2 regions of the Nocardioides sp. WJ219 genome follow, and region 2 is predicted to be linked to the other one. Evidence: predicted binding sites of a transcription regulator. Region 2 holds the regulator's gene; the other holds the start of a gene.
What was found. Region 2 encodes HrcA, which represses chaperone genes, less so after heat shock. Its sites were predicted from a motif close to TTGGCACTCGNNNNNNNCGAGTGCCAA; they were not measured.
Positions count from the first base shown of each region.

Region 1: a site for HrcA is predicted at 2,320-2,346, ahead of groL (chaperonin GroEL). Genes of this name have one in related genera too.

Region 1 covers NZ_JBZUJV010000001.1:509,604-516,848, reverse strand. The annotation lists gene AC4MBH_RS02480 (serine/threonine-protein kinase) at 1-460, shown strand, start outside; gene groL (chaperonin GroEL) at 527-2,158, opposite strand; gene AC4MBH_RS02470 (ATP-grasp domain-containing protein) at 2,374-3,219, opposite strand; gene AC4MBH_RS02465 (hypothetical protein) at 3,216-3,578, opposite strand; gene AC4MBH_RS02460 (TylF/MycF family methyltransferase) at 3,575-4,435, opposite strand; gene AC4MBH_RS02455 (YciI family protein) at 4,592-4,951, shown strand; gene AC4MBH_RS02450 (YciI family protein) at 4,948-5,304, shown strand; gene AC4MBH_RS02445 (RNA polymerase sigma factor) at 5,339-6,553, shown strand; gene AC4MBH_RS02440 (SDR family NAD(P)-dependent oxidoreductase) at 6,585-7,245, shown strand, end outside.
Region 2 covers NZ_JBZUJV010000011.1:99,062-106,306, reverse strand. The annotation lists gene AC4MBH_RS21130 (Gmad2 immunoglobulin-like domain-containing protein) at 1-598, shown strand, start outside; gene AC4MBH_RS21125 (winged helix DNA-binding domain-containing protein) at 619-1,665, shown strand; gene AC4MBH_RS21120 (16S rRNA (uracil(1498)-N(3))-methyltransferase) at 1,687-2,427, opposite strand; gene dnaJ (molecular chaperone DnaJ) at 2,427-3,581, opposite strand; gene hrcA (heat-inducible transcriptional repressor HrcA) at 3,634-4,641, opposite strand; gene AC4MBH_RS21105 (hypothetical protein) at 4,781-5,542, shown strand; gene AC4MBH_RS21100 (MBL fold metallo-hydrolase) at 5,569-6,429, shown strand; gene AC4MBH_RS21095 (hypothetical protein) at 6,465-6,701, shown strand; gene AC4MBH_RS21090 (DUF3097 domain-containing protein) at 6,737-7,245, shown strand, end outside.

The sequences.
Region 1 (7,245 bases), on a different contig from region 2:
CGCGCTGGGCGCGGCGTCGCTCAGCGCACCCGCGGGCTGGGGCACCATCGACCCCGGGGTGGTCGACCAGGGCGTGGGCGCCCGCGACTACGACGACCTCGAGGGCTACTACTCCTCGGTCTTCGTCCGCCGCTCCGTCCCGGCGCTCCGGCTCGACTCGCTCCCGCTGCTCGAGATCGCGGCGCAGGGCTCGGTCGAGGCGCTAGACGAGAACGACGACTCCATCACCCTCGAGGAGAGCGACCCGCTGCCGGCCGGGTGGCTCGACGGCCAGCAGGCGGCCCGCATCCGCGCCGTGTACTACGCGCCGGGCGACGACCTGTACTTCACCGAGGAGACGTGGTTCGTCCAGCGCGGCCGCTTCCTCTACCGGATCACCTTCCAGCACAGCCGGATCGACACCCTCGCCGAGCGGCGCGCGCAGATCGACCCGATGGTCGTCTCGTTCCGCTGGTCCTGAAAACGAGCGTCGACCCGCCGCACCGGAGTGCGACGGGTCGACGTCTGGTTCAGCGGGGGGCGGGACTCAGAAGTCCATGCCGCCCATGCCACCCGAGGGGTCGCCGCCCATGGGCGCGGCCTTCTCGGGCTTGTCGGCCACGACGGCCTCGGTGGTGAGGAAGAGCGCCGCGATGGACGCGGCGTTCTGCAGCGCGCTGCGGGTCACCTTGGCGGGGTCGATGATGCCCTCGGCGATCATGTCGACGTAGTCACCGGTCGCCGCGTTGAGACCATGGCCGGCCTCCAGGTTGGCGACCTTCTCGGCGACGACGCCGCCCTCGAGACCGGCGTTGATCGCGATCTGCTTGAGGGGGGCGGAGGTGGCGACGCGCACGATGTTGACGCCGGTGGCCTCGTCGCCCACGAGCTCGAGCTTGTCGAACGCCGTGGCCGCGGCCTGGACGAGCGCCACGCCACCGCCGGCGACGATGCCCTCCTCGACGGCCGCCTTCGCGTTGCGAACGGCGTCCTCGATGCGGTGCTTGCGCTCCTTGAGCTCGACCTCGGTGGCCGCGCCGACCTTGATCACCGCAACGCCGCCGGCCAGCTTGGCCAGGCGCTCCTGCAGCTTCTCGCGGTCGTAGTCGGAGTCGGACTTCTCGATCTCGGCGCGGATCTGGTTGACCCGGCCCTCGATCTGGCCCTGGTCGCCGGCACCCTCGACGATGGTGGTCTCGTCCTTGGTGATGACGACCTTGCGGGCCTGGCCCAGCAGGTCGATGGTGGCCGACTCGAGCTTGAGGCCGACCTCCTCGGAGATGACCTGGCCGCCGGTCAGGATCGCGATGTCCTGCAGCATGGCCTTGCGACGGTCACCGAAGCCGGGGGCCTTGACGGCGACCGACTTGAAGGTGCCGCGGATCTTGTTGACGACCAGCGTGGAGAGAGCCTCGCCGTCGACGTCCTCGGAGATGATCAGCAGCGGCTTGCCGGACTGCATGACCTTCTCGAGCAGCGGCAGCAGGTCCTTGACGTTGCTGATCTTGGAGTTGGCGAGCAGGACGTAGGGGTCCTCCAGCACGGTCTCCATGCGCTCGGGGTCGGTGACGAAGTAGGCCGAGATGTAGCCCTTGTCGAAACGCATGCCCTCGGTGAGCTCGAGGTCGATGCCGAAGGTGTTCGACTCCTCGACCGTGATCACGCCCTCCTTGCCGACCTTGTCCATCGCCTCGGCGATGGCGTCACCGACGGTGGTGTCGCCACCGGCGGAGATGGTGGCCGTGGCCGCGATCTGCTCGCGGGTCTCGACCTCCTTGGCCATGCTGGACAGCTGCTCCGAGACGGCCTCGACAGCGGCCTCGATGCCGCGCTTGAGACCCATCGGGTTGGCGCCGGCGGCCACGTTGCGCAGGCCCTCGCGGACCATCGCCTGGGCCAGGACCGTGGCGGTCGTCGTACCGTCGCCGGCGACGTCGTCGGTCTTCTTGGCGACCTCCTTGACCAGCTCGGCGCCGATCTTCTCGTAGGGGTCCTCGAGCTCGATCTCCTTGGCGATGGACACGCCGTCGTTGGTGATCGTGGGGGCGCCCCACTTCTTCTCGAGCACGACGTTGCGGCCCTTGGGGCCGAGAGTGACCTTGACGGCGTCGGCGAGCGTGTTCATGCCACGCTCCAGGCCGCGCCGGGCCTCCTCGTTGAATGCGATCAGCTTGGGCATAACTCCTGAGATCCTCACGATCAGAGTTCTGGGGATCCGGGGTGGTGGGCTGCCCGCGACGGACGACCCCGCTCTCCGGCGGAACCCTTCTCCACCGGGAGGGAGCCTCAGCTGGCACCGCTCCGGTTGTCACTCTCTCGTCGAGAGTGCCAGTGTCATGTTTAGCACTCGGGTGGCGAGAGTGACAACCCGGGTACCGACGGCCCGGGGTCCCGCTACGCGCGGTCGAGGAGCGCGCGGACGGCGTCGGCGAACGGCTCGGCGGTGTGCGGGACGACGTCGAGGTAGAGGCCGGGCTCGGTCACCTCGACCTCGCTGACCACCAACCGGCCGTCCAGGCGCAGCAGGTCGACGCGAGCGTAGACGATCTCGGACCCCACGACCGCGGCGGTCGCGGCGACGGCGTCGACCGCGAGCGCCGCGGCCTCGTCGCCGAGCTCGGAGGCGTGCGTCGTGCCGCCGTGCTCCTCGTGGACGCGGATGTCGTCGCCGCCGGCCACCTTGGTGACCTGGCTGACCGGGTGGCCGGCGATGACGAAGACCGACACCTCACCCTCGTCGAAGACCGAGCCGAGGAGGGGCTGCACGATCCACGGCCCGTCGTCGGTGGGGTTCCAGGCCGCGGCGTCGCGGACGACGACGACCCCGCGGCCGCTCGCCCCGACCCGCGGCTTGACCACGCCGGTGCCGAAGCGGCGCACGGCGCTGCGCAACCCGTCGGGTCCGTCGGGCCGGTCGCCCAGCACGGTCGGCACCACCGGCACGCGGCCGGCGAGGTCGAGGAGGTAGCGCTTGTCGGTGTTCCACCGGAACGTCTCGACGCCGTGCAGCAGGGTCGGGCCGACCGATCCCGCCCAGTCCAGGAACTCGGGCAGCCGGGTGTGGTAGTCCCACGTGGAGCGCACGCACACGAGCCGGGCCGCCGACCAGTCGACGGCCGGGTCGTCCCACACGGCCCACTCGCTGGAGACGCCGCGATCGGCGAGGGCCCGGTCGAGGGCCTGGTGCCCGGGCTCACCCTGGCGGTACCCAGACGACGTCGCCAGCAGGACGTCGGTCACCGGCGTCCGAGCCGCCGCCTGACCTGTGCCGGCACCGCGACGACCGCGCGGCCGGCGCGCCACGTCGTGCTCCGCCGGACGGCCTCGAGCTCGGCCTCGGCCGCACGGGCCCGCCGCTCGGCCGCGGCGGCCCGCTTGTCGGCGGCCGCCGCCCGGCGCTCCGCCGCCGCGGCCTGCTTCTCGGCGGCGCGGAGGTCGCGGGAGAGGGTGCGGTGCAGCTGGCGGGTGGACTTCACCGAGAACCGGCGCTCGTCGGCCAGCGCCCGCTCGAGCCGCGCGATCTTGACCTGCGGGCTCTCCTCGAAGTCGGCGGCACGAGCGGTCCGGAGGTCGCGGCGGGGGCGCGGCGTCGTCGTCACGACTTCCTCCAGTACACCCCGGCCCAGTCGACCTGGTGCAGCTCGTCGGTGATGCCGCGGGACTCGCGGAAGTCGTGGATGGCCTGGGCACAGCCCCTGACCGCGCCGTAGTCGTCGACGATCACGTAGCCGCCGACGGCGACCTTGTCGTAGAGCGGCTCGAGCGCGTCGATGGTGGAGGCGTACATGTCGCCGTCGAGGCGGAGCACCGAGATCTGCTCGATCGGGGCGGTGGCGAGCGTCTCGTTGAACCAACCCTCCAGGAACTCGACCTGGTCGTCGAGCAGGTCGTAGCGGCGGAAGTTCTCCTGGACCTTCTCCACCGAGACGGCGAGCTCGATCTTGGTGTGGTGCTGGTCGCCGGCGTCGGCCTCGAACCGGCCGTCGGGCGCGGGCAGGCCCTCGAAGGAGTCGGCCACCCATACCTTGCGGTCGGTGATGCCGTGGGCCTTGAAGATCGCCCGGGCGAAGATGCAGGTGCCGCCGCGCCAGGCGCCGGTCTCGATGAAGTCACCGGGGACGCCGTCGGCGATCACGTTCTCGAGGCACTCGCGCACGTTGCGCAGCCGCTTCATCCCGACCATCGTCTCGGCGTCGGCGGGCCAGTCCTTGCCGATCTCGCGGCGCTCGGCGTCGAACTCGCCGGACTCGACCACCCGGATGTCGCGGTCGCGGGTCGCGATCCGCACCAGGTTCCACAGGTAGCCCTCGTAGGACCGGGGCTCGAACCGCACGGTGACGTTGCGGCCCTCGAACCCGTAGCGGGTCAACATCTTGGCCATCAGGTCGAGGTAGAGGTCGACGGCAGGGCCGGCGGGGGCATCGGGTCCGGGGGTGGCGGTCGCAGGGGTCGTCACGGCGGCACCCTAACGGACCCGCCAGGTCGATCCGGTCCGCCGGGGGCGCCCGAGCCACCGCGGCCGCCGCACGAACCTGCGTCGTGCTGTCGATTCGGGGGCTCCCCGCACGTCATCGCGGTGACAGACTCCCCACCGAGAGAGAAGAGGAACCCGATGACCACCTACGTCGTGCTGCTGCCTGGCGACGAGCAGGGCTGGGAGCAGGCCACCCCCGAGCACCGCGCCGCGGTCTACGCCGTGCACGAGGAGTTCTCCCAGGCACTCGCTGCCCGCGGCCACAAGGTCACCGGCGGCGCCGAGCTGGCCCACTCGCGCGAGACGCGGCAGGTCCGCACCGTCGACGGCGCCGTGCAGGTCACCGAGGGCCCCTACGCCGAGGCCGTCGAGCAGCTCACCGGCTTCTACGTCGTCGACACCGACGACCTCGACGACCTCCTCCAGTGCGTCGCGATCCTCTCCACGTCGGCCGAGGACGTCGTCGAGGTCCGCGCCACGACGGGAGGTGCGGCATGACCAAGTACCTGCTGCTGATGGCCGAGGCCGACCACTTCGCCCACTGGGACTCCGCCGACGACGAGCACCGCGCCCGCGTGTACGCCGACTTCGGCGCCTTCGACGAGGCGGTGCGACAGCGCGGCAGCATCGTGAGCGGCGAGGCCCTGGCCGACCCGTCGACGGCGCGCACGGTGCGCGCCGGGGAGGGCCGTCCGGTCACCGAGGGCCCCTTCGCCGAGACGGTCGAGCAGCTCGGCGGCTTCTACGTCGTCGACGTGCCCGACCTCGACACCGCGCTCGAGCTCGCCGCCCTGCTCCCGCGCGAGTACGACGTGGAGGTCCGCGAGTGCCTCGAGGTCCCGGAGTCGTGACCTGACCGACGACGCCGCGGCCGCGCTCGAGACGGTGCTGCGCGACGAGTGGGGCCGACTGCTGGCCCTGCTCGTCGCGCGGTTCCGACGCCTCGACCTGGCCGAGGACGCGCTCGGCGACGCCGTCGAGGCCGCCGCGCGCACGTGGCCCGCCGACGGCGTCCCCGCCAACCCCGCAGCGTGGCTGCTCACCGCCGCCCGCCGGCGCGTGCTCGACCGGCTGCGCGCCGAGGCGGTCGCGGCGAGGTCCCTGCCCGTGCTGGCCGTGGAGGCCGACCTGACCGAGGAGGCACGACGCGTGATGGCCGACGGCACCGCGCCCGGCCTGGTCGGGGCCGCCGACGAGCGGCTGCGACTGGTGCTGCTCTGCGCGCACCCCGCGCTGGCGCCCGAGGTGGCGGCCGCACTCACCCTGCGGCTGGTCCTCGGCGTCGCCACCGCCGACATCGCCCGGCTGTTCCTCGTGCCGACGGCCACCATGGCGGCGCGGCTGACGCGGGCCCGCAAGCGACTGGCCGGAGAGAGCTTCGCCGTCCCCACCGGGGACGCGCTGGTGGAGCGGCTCGGTGCGGTCGCCGACATCGCCTACCTCGCCTTCACCGCCGGCTACGCACCCGGCTCGGGCGACGACGTCGTGCGCGGCGAGGAGGCCGGCGAGGCGGTCCGGCTGGTGCGGGTGGTGCGCGAGGTCGCGCCGGCCGCGGCGACGGCCGACCTCGACGCGCTGCTGGCCCTGGTGCTGCTGCAGCACTCCCGGCGCGACGCGCGGGTGCGCGACGGCGCGCTCGTGCTGCTGCCCGACCAGGACCGCAGCCGCTGGCGCCTCGACGAGATCGGCGAGGCGCTCGGCCTGCTCGCGCCGCTGGCCGCGGACGCCCCGTCGACGCCGTACCTGCTGCAGGCGCTGATCGCCGCCCAGCACGCGGTCGCACCCACCGCGGCCGACACCGACTGGCCGCGGATCGCCGGGTGGTACGCCGAGCTCGAGGCGCTCACCGGCTCGCCCGTGGTCCGGCTCAACCGGGCCGTCGCGGTGGCCGAGGCCGACGGCCCCGACGCCGGGCTGCGCCTGCTCGACGGGCTCGACCTGCCCGGCCACCGGCTGCCCGCCGTGCGCGCCGAGCTGCTCGCCCGGGCCGGCCGCAGGGCCGAGGCGGTGGCGGCGTACGACGCGGCGCTCGCCGCCTGCGCCAACGGCGCGGAGGTCGCGTGGCTGTCCGGACGCCGGGCGGGCCTCCTCGACGGCTGACAGGATGCGCGCACCGACGAGAGGACGAGGCATGACCGGACGGTTCGAGGGCAAGCGGGCACTGGTCACCGGGGCGGCGGGCGGCATCGGCCGCGCGACGGTCGACCTGCTGGCCGAGGAGGGTGCGCGGGTCGTCGGGGTCGACCTGGTCGCGTCCGAGGAGGTGCTGGCGTGCGACGTGGCCGACGAGGCGTCGGTGCGGGCCGCCGTCGCAGCCGCGACCGGGACGCTCGGCGGGCTCGACGTGCTGGTCAACGTCGCGGGTGTCGACCGCTTCCGGCGCTTCGAGGACCTCGACCTGGCCACCTGGCAGCTGCACCTCGGCGTCAACCTCACCGGCCCGATGCTGATGAGCCACGCCGCGCTCCCCCACCTGCGGGCCAGCCGCGGCAACATCGTCACCATCGCCTCGATCGCCGGGCTGCGGGCCCAGCCCTACCAGGCGGCGTACTGCGCGTCGAAGGGCGGCGTGATCCTGCTGATGAGGTCGCTCGCGCTCGAGCTGGCCGCCGACGGCGTCCGGGTGAACACCGTCTGCCCGGGCGGCGTCCAGACCGACCTGCCGACGCAGGCGGCGGCCGAGCACGCGGGGGCCGACCTCGACTGGGACCTGCTGATGGAGACCGCCGGTGCCCGGTTCGGGTTCATGCCCCCGCGCGACATCTCCGACGCGGTGGCCTACCTGGCCTCCG
Region 2 (7,245 bases):
GGCCCTCGACCCCGACTACGGCACCCTGCTGCAGGGCGTGAAGGTCGAGTCGGTCGCGCAGGAGGACGGCGCCATCGTGGTCACCCTGCGTGAGGACTCCCCGCTCAGCGCCGACAAGGGCATGTCGCCCAAGGACGCCCGCCTCGCCGTCCAGTCGCTGGTCCACACGCTCCAGGGCACGGCCCAGACCCGTGACCCGGTGCGGGTCGAGCTCGCCGACGGCCGCCCGGCCGACCTCTACGGCCAGCCGACCGGCGCCGGCGTGAAGGCGGCACCCGAGCTCAAGGTGCTCTCGCTGGTCAACCTGACGACGCCCGAGGAGGGCGCGACGGTCCTCGGCACGCTCGCCGTCGAGGGCGTGGCCAGCTCCTTCGAGGCGACGGTGCCCTTCACGGTGATCGACGAGTCGGGCGCCGCGGTGCTCACCGACTTCGCCACCGCCGAGGGCTGGATGGACAAGCTCTACCCGTTCAGCGCCGAGCTCGACGTCAGCGCCCTCTCGCCCGGCACCTACATCCTGGTCGCCCGGACCGACGACCCGTCGGGCGGCGAGGGCCCCGGCCCCTTCGAGGACACCAAGACCTTCACGGTCGGCTGAGCCCGGGGGAGACTGGGCGAGTGGTGAGGCTGTCGGCGCAGCGGCTCAACCGGACCCTGCTCCGGCGCCAGCACCTGCTCGAGCGCGTCGAGGCGACCGTCGTCGACGAGTGCCGTCACCTCCTCGGCCTGCAGGCGCAGGAGAACCTGCCGCCCTACCTCTCCCTCGCCGCCCGGCTGTCGTCGTTCGACCCCCACGAGGTCACCCGGGGGCTCGACGACCGCACCCTGGTGCGGTTCCTGACGATGCGCGGCACGGTCCACCTGCTCGCCGCCGACGACGTCGGGCTGCGCGCCTGGACGGCATCGGTGCACGAGCGGGAGATCCGCGCCAGCCAGAACGTCGGGCCGGCCCGCGAGGTCGACCGTGACGCCTTCCTGCAAGCGCTCGACGACGTCCTGGCCGGCGGCCCGCTGCCACAGAAGGCGATCGGGCTCGCGCTGGCCGAGCGCTTCCCGTCGTACGCCGCCACCCAGCTCGGCCAGCTGGCCCGCTCGGCGGCGCCGCTGGTGCAGCTGCCGCCACGTGGCACGTGGAAGGGGGCCGGCGGGGTGGTCTACGACCGGGCCGACCGCTGGACCGGACGGCCGCTCGACCCGCCCGACCCGGCCGACGTCGTGCGGCGCTACCTGCGCGCCTTCGGGCCGGCCACCGCCGCCGACGTCACGGCGTGGTCGGCGGTGACCCGGCTCGGCCCCGTCGTCGCCGCCATGGACGACCTCGTGCGGCACGAGGACGCCGACGGCCGTCTGCTCCACGACGTGCCCGACGGCGAGCTCGAGGACGAGGACGCCCCGGCCCCGGTGCGGCTGCTCGGCACCTACGACAACGTCTGGCTCAGCCACGCCCGCCGCGACCGGGTCACCCGGCCGGGCACCCGCGACATCTGGATGGGCGTCAACGGCGGATCGGCGTCGACGCTGTTCGCCGACGGCTGGCTGGTCGGGCTGTGGCGCGCGGAGGACGGCCGGGTCGTCGTCCTGGAGACGCTGCGCGACCTGACCCGCCGCGAGCGCACCGAGCTCGACGACGAGATCACCCGGGTCGAGGCGCTGCTGGCGTCGTGACCGTCAGGACCGTCTGGACCGTCAGGACCAGCGCGGCGTGCGCGACAGGAGCGCTGCGACGGCGGCGACCCCGGCGGTGGAGGTGCGCAGCACCTCCGCCCCCAGCCGGACGGCGTGCGCGCCGGCGGCCGCGAACGCCGCGACCTCCTCGTCGGTGAGCCCGCCCTCGGGGCCGACCACGACCACGACCCGGCCCGTCGCCGGCACCTCCAGCGAGGCCAGCGGCACCGAGGCCTCCTCGTGCAGGACGACGGCCAGGTCGGCCGCCCCGACGAGCGCGACGACGTCGGCGGTGGTGGCCAGCGCGACCACCTCGGGGTGCCACGACCGGCGGGCCTGCTTGGCCGCCTCGCGCGCGGTGGCGCGCCAGCGCGCCCACGACTTCTCCGCCCGCTCGCCCTTCCAGACCGCCACCGAGCGGGCGGCGGCCCACGGGACGACGACGGCGACGCCGACCTCGGTCAGGACCTCGACGGCGAGCTCGCCGCGGTCGCCCTTGGGCAGCGCCTGCACGACGACGACCTCGGGGCTGGGCTCGGGCGCCAGCGACACCTCGGCGACCTCCACCTCGAGCCGTCGCTTGCCGGTGGCGGTCACGACCCCCACCACGGTGCGCCCGGCCCCGTCGGTGAGCGCCAGCCGCTCCCCCGCGCGCAGCCGGCGTACGGCGACCGCGTGGTGGGCCTCGTCGCCCTCGACCACCACGGTGTGGCCGACGGCCGTGCCGTCCAGCGACGCGACGAGGTGGACCGGCAGCGACATCAGTGGCCGAACAGGCGCCCGAAGACCCGCTTCTGCGGCGCCTTGACCTGACCGGTCGGACGCTCCTCGCCGCGGAGCGCCGCCAGCTCGCGCAGCAGCTCCTCCTGGCGCGGGTCGAGCCTGGTCGGCGTCTCGACGACGGTGGTGACGACGAGGTCGCCGCGCCCGCCGCGCAGACCGGGCACGCCGCGACCGCGCAGCACGCGCTCGGCACCCGACTGCGTGCCGGGCTCGACCTCGAGCTCGAACGACGTCTCGACGCCCGACCCGGCGCCCTGCTCGACGTCGGCCTCGAGGGTCGGCAGCGTCAGCGTGGTGCCGAGGGCGGCGGCGCTCATCGGGAGCGTGACCGTGCAGTGCAGGTCGTCGCCGTGGCGGGTGAACGTCTCGTGCGCGGCGACGTGGATCTCGACGTACAGGTCACCGGCGGGTCCGCCGCCGGGACCGACCTCGCCCTGCTCGCTGAGCTGGACCCGGGTGCCGGTGTCGACGCCGGCGGGGATCTTGACGTTCAGGGTGCGGCGCGAGCGGACCCGGCCGTCGCCGGAGCACTCACGGCACGGCTCGGGGATGGTCTCGCCGAACCCGCGGCACGCGGCGCACGGGCGCAGCGTGCGCACCTCGCCGAGGAACGAGCGCTGCACGTGGGCGACCTCGCCCTGGCCGCGGCAGGTCTCGCACGGCACGGGGTGGCTGCCCGGGGCGGCGCCGTTGCCGTGGCAGGTCGTGCAGACGACGGCCGTGTCGACCTTGAGCTCGCGGGAGACGCCGAACGCGGCCTCGGCCAGCTCGATCTCGATCCGGATCAGCGCGTCCTGGCCGCGGCGCACGCGCGAGCGCGGACCGCGTCCTCCGACGCCGCCACCGGCCTGGCCGCCGAAGAAGGCGTCCATGATGTCGGTGAAGGAGAAGCCGGCGCCCTGGCCGAAGCCGGCGCCGCCGAAGGGGTCCCCGCCGCGGTCGAACGTCGCGCGCTTCTGGGGGTCGGACAGCACCTCGTAGGCGGCCGTGACCTCCTTGAAGCGCTCCTGCGTCTCCGGGTCGGGGTTGACGTCGGGGTGCAGCTGGCGCGCGAGCCGGCGGTAGGCCTTCTTGATGGTGTCGGCGTCGGCGTCGCGGTCGACCCCGAGCAGCTCGTACGGGTCCTGGCTCAACGGTGTTCCTTCTGGGTGGTTCGAGGCATGGGGAAGGGGGGCGGGAGGTGGGTCACGTCTCGTCGAGGATCCGGGAGACGTAGCGGGCGACCGCGCGGACCGCGGCCATCGTGCCGGGGTAGTCCATGCGCGTGGGGCCGACGATGCCGAGGGTGGCCAGGGCGTCGTCGTGGGGGCCGTAGCCGGTGGTGACCACGCTGGTCGACGCGAACTCCTCGATGGGGCCCTCCGCGCCGATGCGGACGGTCACGGTGCCGGCCTCGGAGGCCTCGCCGAGCAGGCGCAGCAGCACGACGTGCTCCTCGAGCGCCTCGAGCAGGGGGCGGACGGCGGAGTCGAAGTGGTCGCCGTAGCGCGCCAGGTTGGCGGCACCGCCGACGGCGACCCGGTCGACGGAGCGGTAGTCGCTCATCGCCTCGGCGAGCACCGTGGCCACGGCGGGGGCCGGGGCCGGCTCGTCGTCGAGGCAGCGCAGCGCGACCACCGCGTCGGCGATGACCTCGCCCGTGGCGGCCTGGTTGAGGCGCCGGCGCAGGCGGGCCAGGTCGTCCTCGGGGAGGTCGGCGTCGAGCTCGACCACGCGCTGCTCGACCCGCCCGGTGCTGAGGATCAGCACCAGGAGCAGCCGGTCGGGCGCCAGCGCGACCAGCTCGACGTGGCGCACGGTCGAGCGCGAGAGCGTGGGGTACTGCACGACGGCGACCTGGCGGGTCAGCTGGGAGAGCAGCCGCACGCTGCGGGAGACGACGTCGTCGAGGTCGACCGCGCCGTCGAGGAACCCGGCGATGGCGCGCTTCTCGGCGGCACTGAGGGGCTTGACCGACCCGAGCCGGTCGACGAAGAGGCGGTAGCCCTTGTCGGTGGGGACCCGGCCCGCGCTCGTGTGGGGCTGGGCGAGGTAGCCCTCCTCCTCGAGCGCGGCCATGTCGTTGCGCACCGTGGCCGGCGAGACGTTGAGCCCGTGGCGCTCCACGAGCGCCTTGGACCCCACCGGCTCGTCGGTGGCGACGTAGTCCTGGACGATCGCCCGCAGGACCGCGAGGCGGCGTTCTTCTTGCACGGCGTCCCTCCTCGGCGTCGACGGTGGCTGGCACTCGCCGCCACCGAGTGCCAAGCCTACCCGCACACCGAACCCGCCTGGACGCCGTCCGGCGCAAAGGTTAGGCTTGCCTTACTCGTCCCGACCCGAGGAGCACGTCATGACCAGTGTCGACCAGCACACGTCCACCGGCGACCCGACGCTGCTCGCGGCCGCCGCCCGCTCGGTGCTCGCCTGCCCGGCCGGGGTCTCGCTGGTCGTCGACGGCGTCGACGACGTGCTCGGCGACCTCGGCGACCTCGGCGACGCCGGGACCGAGGGCGCGGCCGAGCTCGGCATGCAGGACATCGGCGGCGTGCCGACCTTCTCCTGCCCCGTCGACACCCGGCTGGTCGAGGCGGCGACGGCCGGACGCCGGGCGCTGCTCACCCTCGAGAGCGGCCTGGGCCCGGCGGCGTCGGCCGACCGCGCCGCGGTGCTCTCCCTCGGCGGCACGCTCGAGCGTCGCGGTCGCGAGGCCTGCGAGTGCTGCACCGAGGTCCGCGAGACGGTGGTGCTCGTCGTCGACGTCGTCGTGCTGGCCGGGCCGCACGCCGGCCCGGCCGAGCAGGCGCGGGTCCCGGTCGAGGACTTCCGCTCCGCCGACCACCTGCTCAACCGCGGCTACCTGCAGCGCTCCGTCGAGCACGCCAACCTCTGCCACCAGGACGAGCTGCGCCGCGCGGTCTCGACCACCACCGGCACCCGGTTGGCCGAGGTCGTCGGCGTCTCGCTCTGCGACCTCTCCCCCGCCGGCGTCGAGGTGCAGTGGGTCGACCTCGACGGGGCCCACCGGCGGCGCCTGGAGTTCCCGCGGACGGCGACCACCACCGCCGAGCTCGGCGACCTGCTCCGCGCCGAGCTGCACGCGGGGCTCTGCTAGCCGGGCCCCTCTGCTAGAACGGCTGCGTGCCGTTCACCGAGATCGCCGACCGGGTCTGGGTCGCGCGCCACGCGTGGTTCGACGTCAACGTGACGGTGGTCCGCGGCGAGCGCGGGCTGCTCGTCGTCGACACGCACGCCTCGGCGCAGGCGGCCCGCGAGGTCGTCGCCGACGTGCGGGCGCTCGGGGCCGGCGAGGTGGTCGAGGTGGTCAACACCCACGAGCACTTCGACCACTGCTTCGGCAACGGCACCGTGCGGGCGGCGTACGGCGACGTTCCGATCCACGCCCACGAGACGGCCGCCGCGGCGATGGCCGAGGCCGGCGAGCGCATCAAGCGGCGGTACGACGACGAGCCCGACGACCCGCACCGCGCGGAGGTGCAGGCCACCGAGCTCGTGGTGGCCGACCACACGTTCTCCTCCGCGCGCGTGGTCGACCTCGGTGACCGCTTCGTCGAGCTGGTCCACCCCGGCCGCGGGCACACCGCCGGCGACCTCGTCGTCCGGGTGCCCGACGCCGACGTCGTGCTGGCCGGCGACCTGGTCGAGGAGTCGGCCGAGCGGGACGCGACGCCGGGGTTCGGACCCGACTGCTGGCCGCTGGAGTGGCCGCTGAGCCTCGACGTGGTGCTGGGCCTGACCACCTCCGCGAGCCTGGTGGTGCCGGGCCACGGCGCGGTCGTCGACCGCGACTTCGTCGAGCAGCAGCGCAACGACATCGGCCTGGTCGCCGAGACCACGCGCGACCTGGCAGGGCGCGGGGTGCCCGTGGCCGAGGCGCTCGCCTCGGCGGAGTGGCCGTTCCCGGTCGAGCACCTCGGCGACGCCGTCCGCCGCATCTACGAGCAGCTGCCCCGCGCCCAGAAGCGCCTGCCCCTGATCTGAGCGGCGTCCACGGCGGTGGGCGTACCCTCGCGGCCATGAGCCAGCCCGACGAGAACGACGCCACGACGACCCCCCAGGCCATCGAGGACGACCAGCTGCCCGACGACCTCAACCCCGAGGAGAACCCGATGGCGGCGGGCCTCGGCCCCAACGAGACCGTCGACGACCTCCTCACCGGAGGCAAGCAGGCGGAGTCCTCGGAGGGGTCGGAGCCGGAGGAGCCGTCCGAGGAGTCGAGTGGGTCACAGGACAAGGGCCACGGCGCGTCCTGACCGCCCGCAGGCCCGGTCGGGCCTAGCGTCGGAACGTGGATCGCTACGGCTCCGACGTCCTGGCCGGCGACTGGCGCGCGCCCAAGCGTGGCCGGGCGACCGAGGCGAGCGCCGACCTCGGCCTGGTGGTCGAGGAGGTCATGACCGACTTCGTCGGTGAGATCGTGGCGGTCGACCGTGACCTGCACACCCTCACGCTGGAGGACCGCCGCTCGCGGCGTCGTACGTTCCCGCTCGGCCCCGGCTTCCTGCTGGAGGGCCGCCCGGTCGTGCTGTCGGCGCCCGTACGCCGCGCCGCACCGGCCAGGCCCACCCGCACGGCGTCGGGCTCGGTCGCCGTGCACGGCGCGGGCGCGCGGGTGGCCCGCGCCAGCCGGATCTTCGTCGAGGGCCGCCACGACGCCGAGCTGGTGGAGAAGGTGTGGGGCGACGACCTACGCCTCGAGGGCGTGGTCGTCGAGCTGCTCGAGGGCGTCGACCACCTGCCCGAGGTGGTCCGCGACTTCCGCGCCGGTCCCCAGCGCCGCGTCGGCGTCCTGGTCGA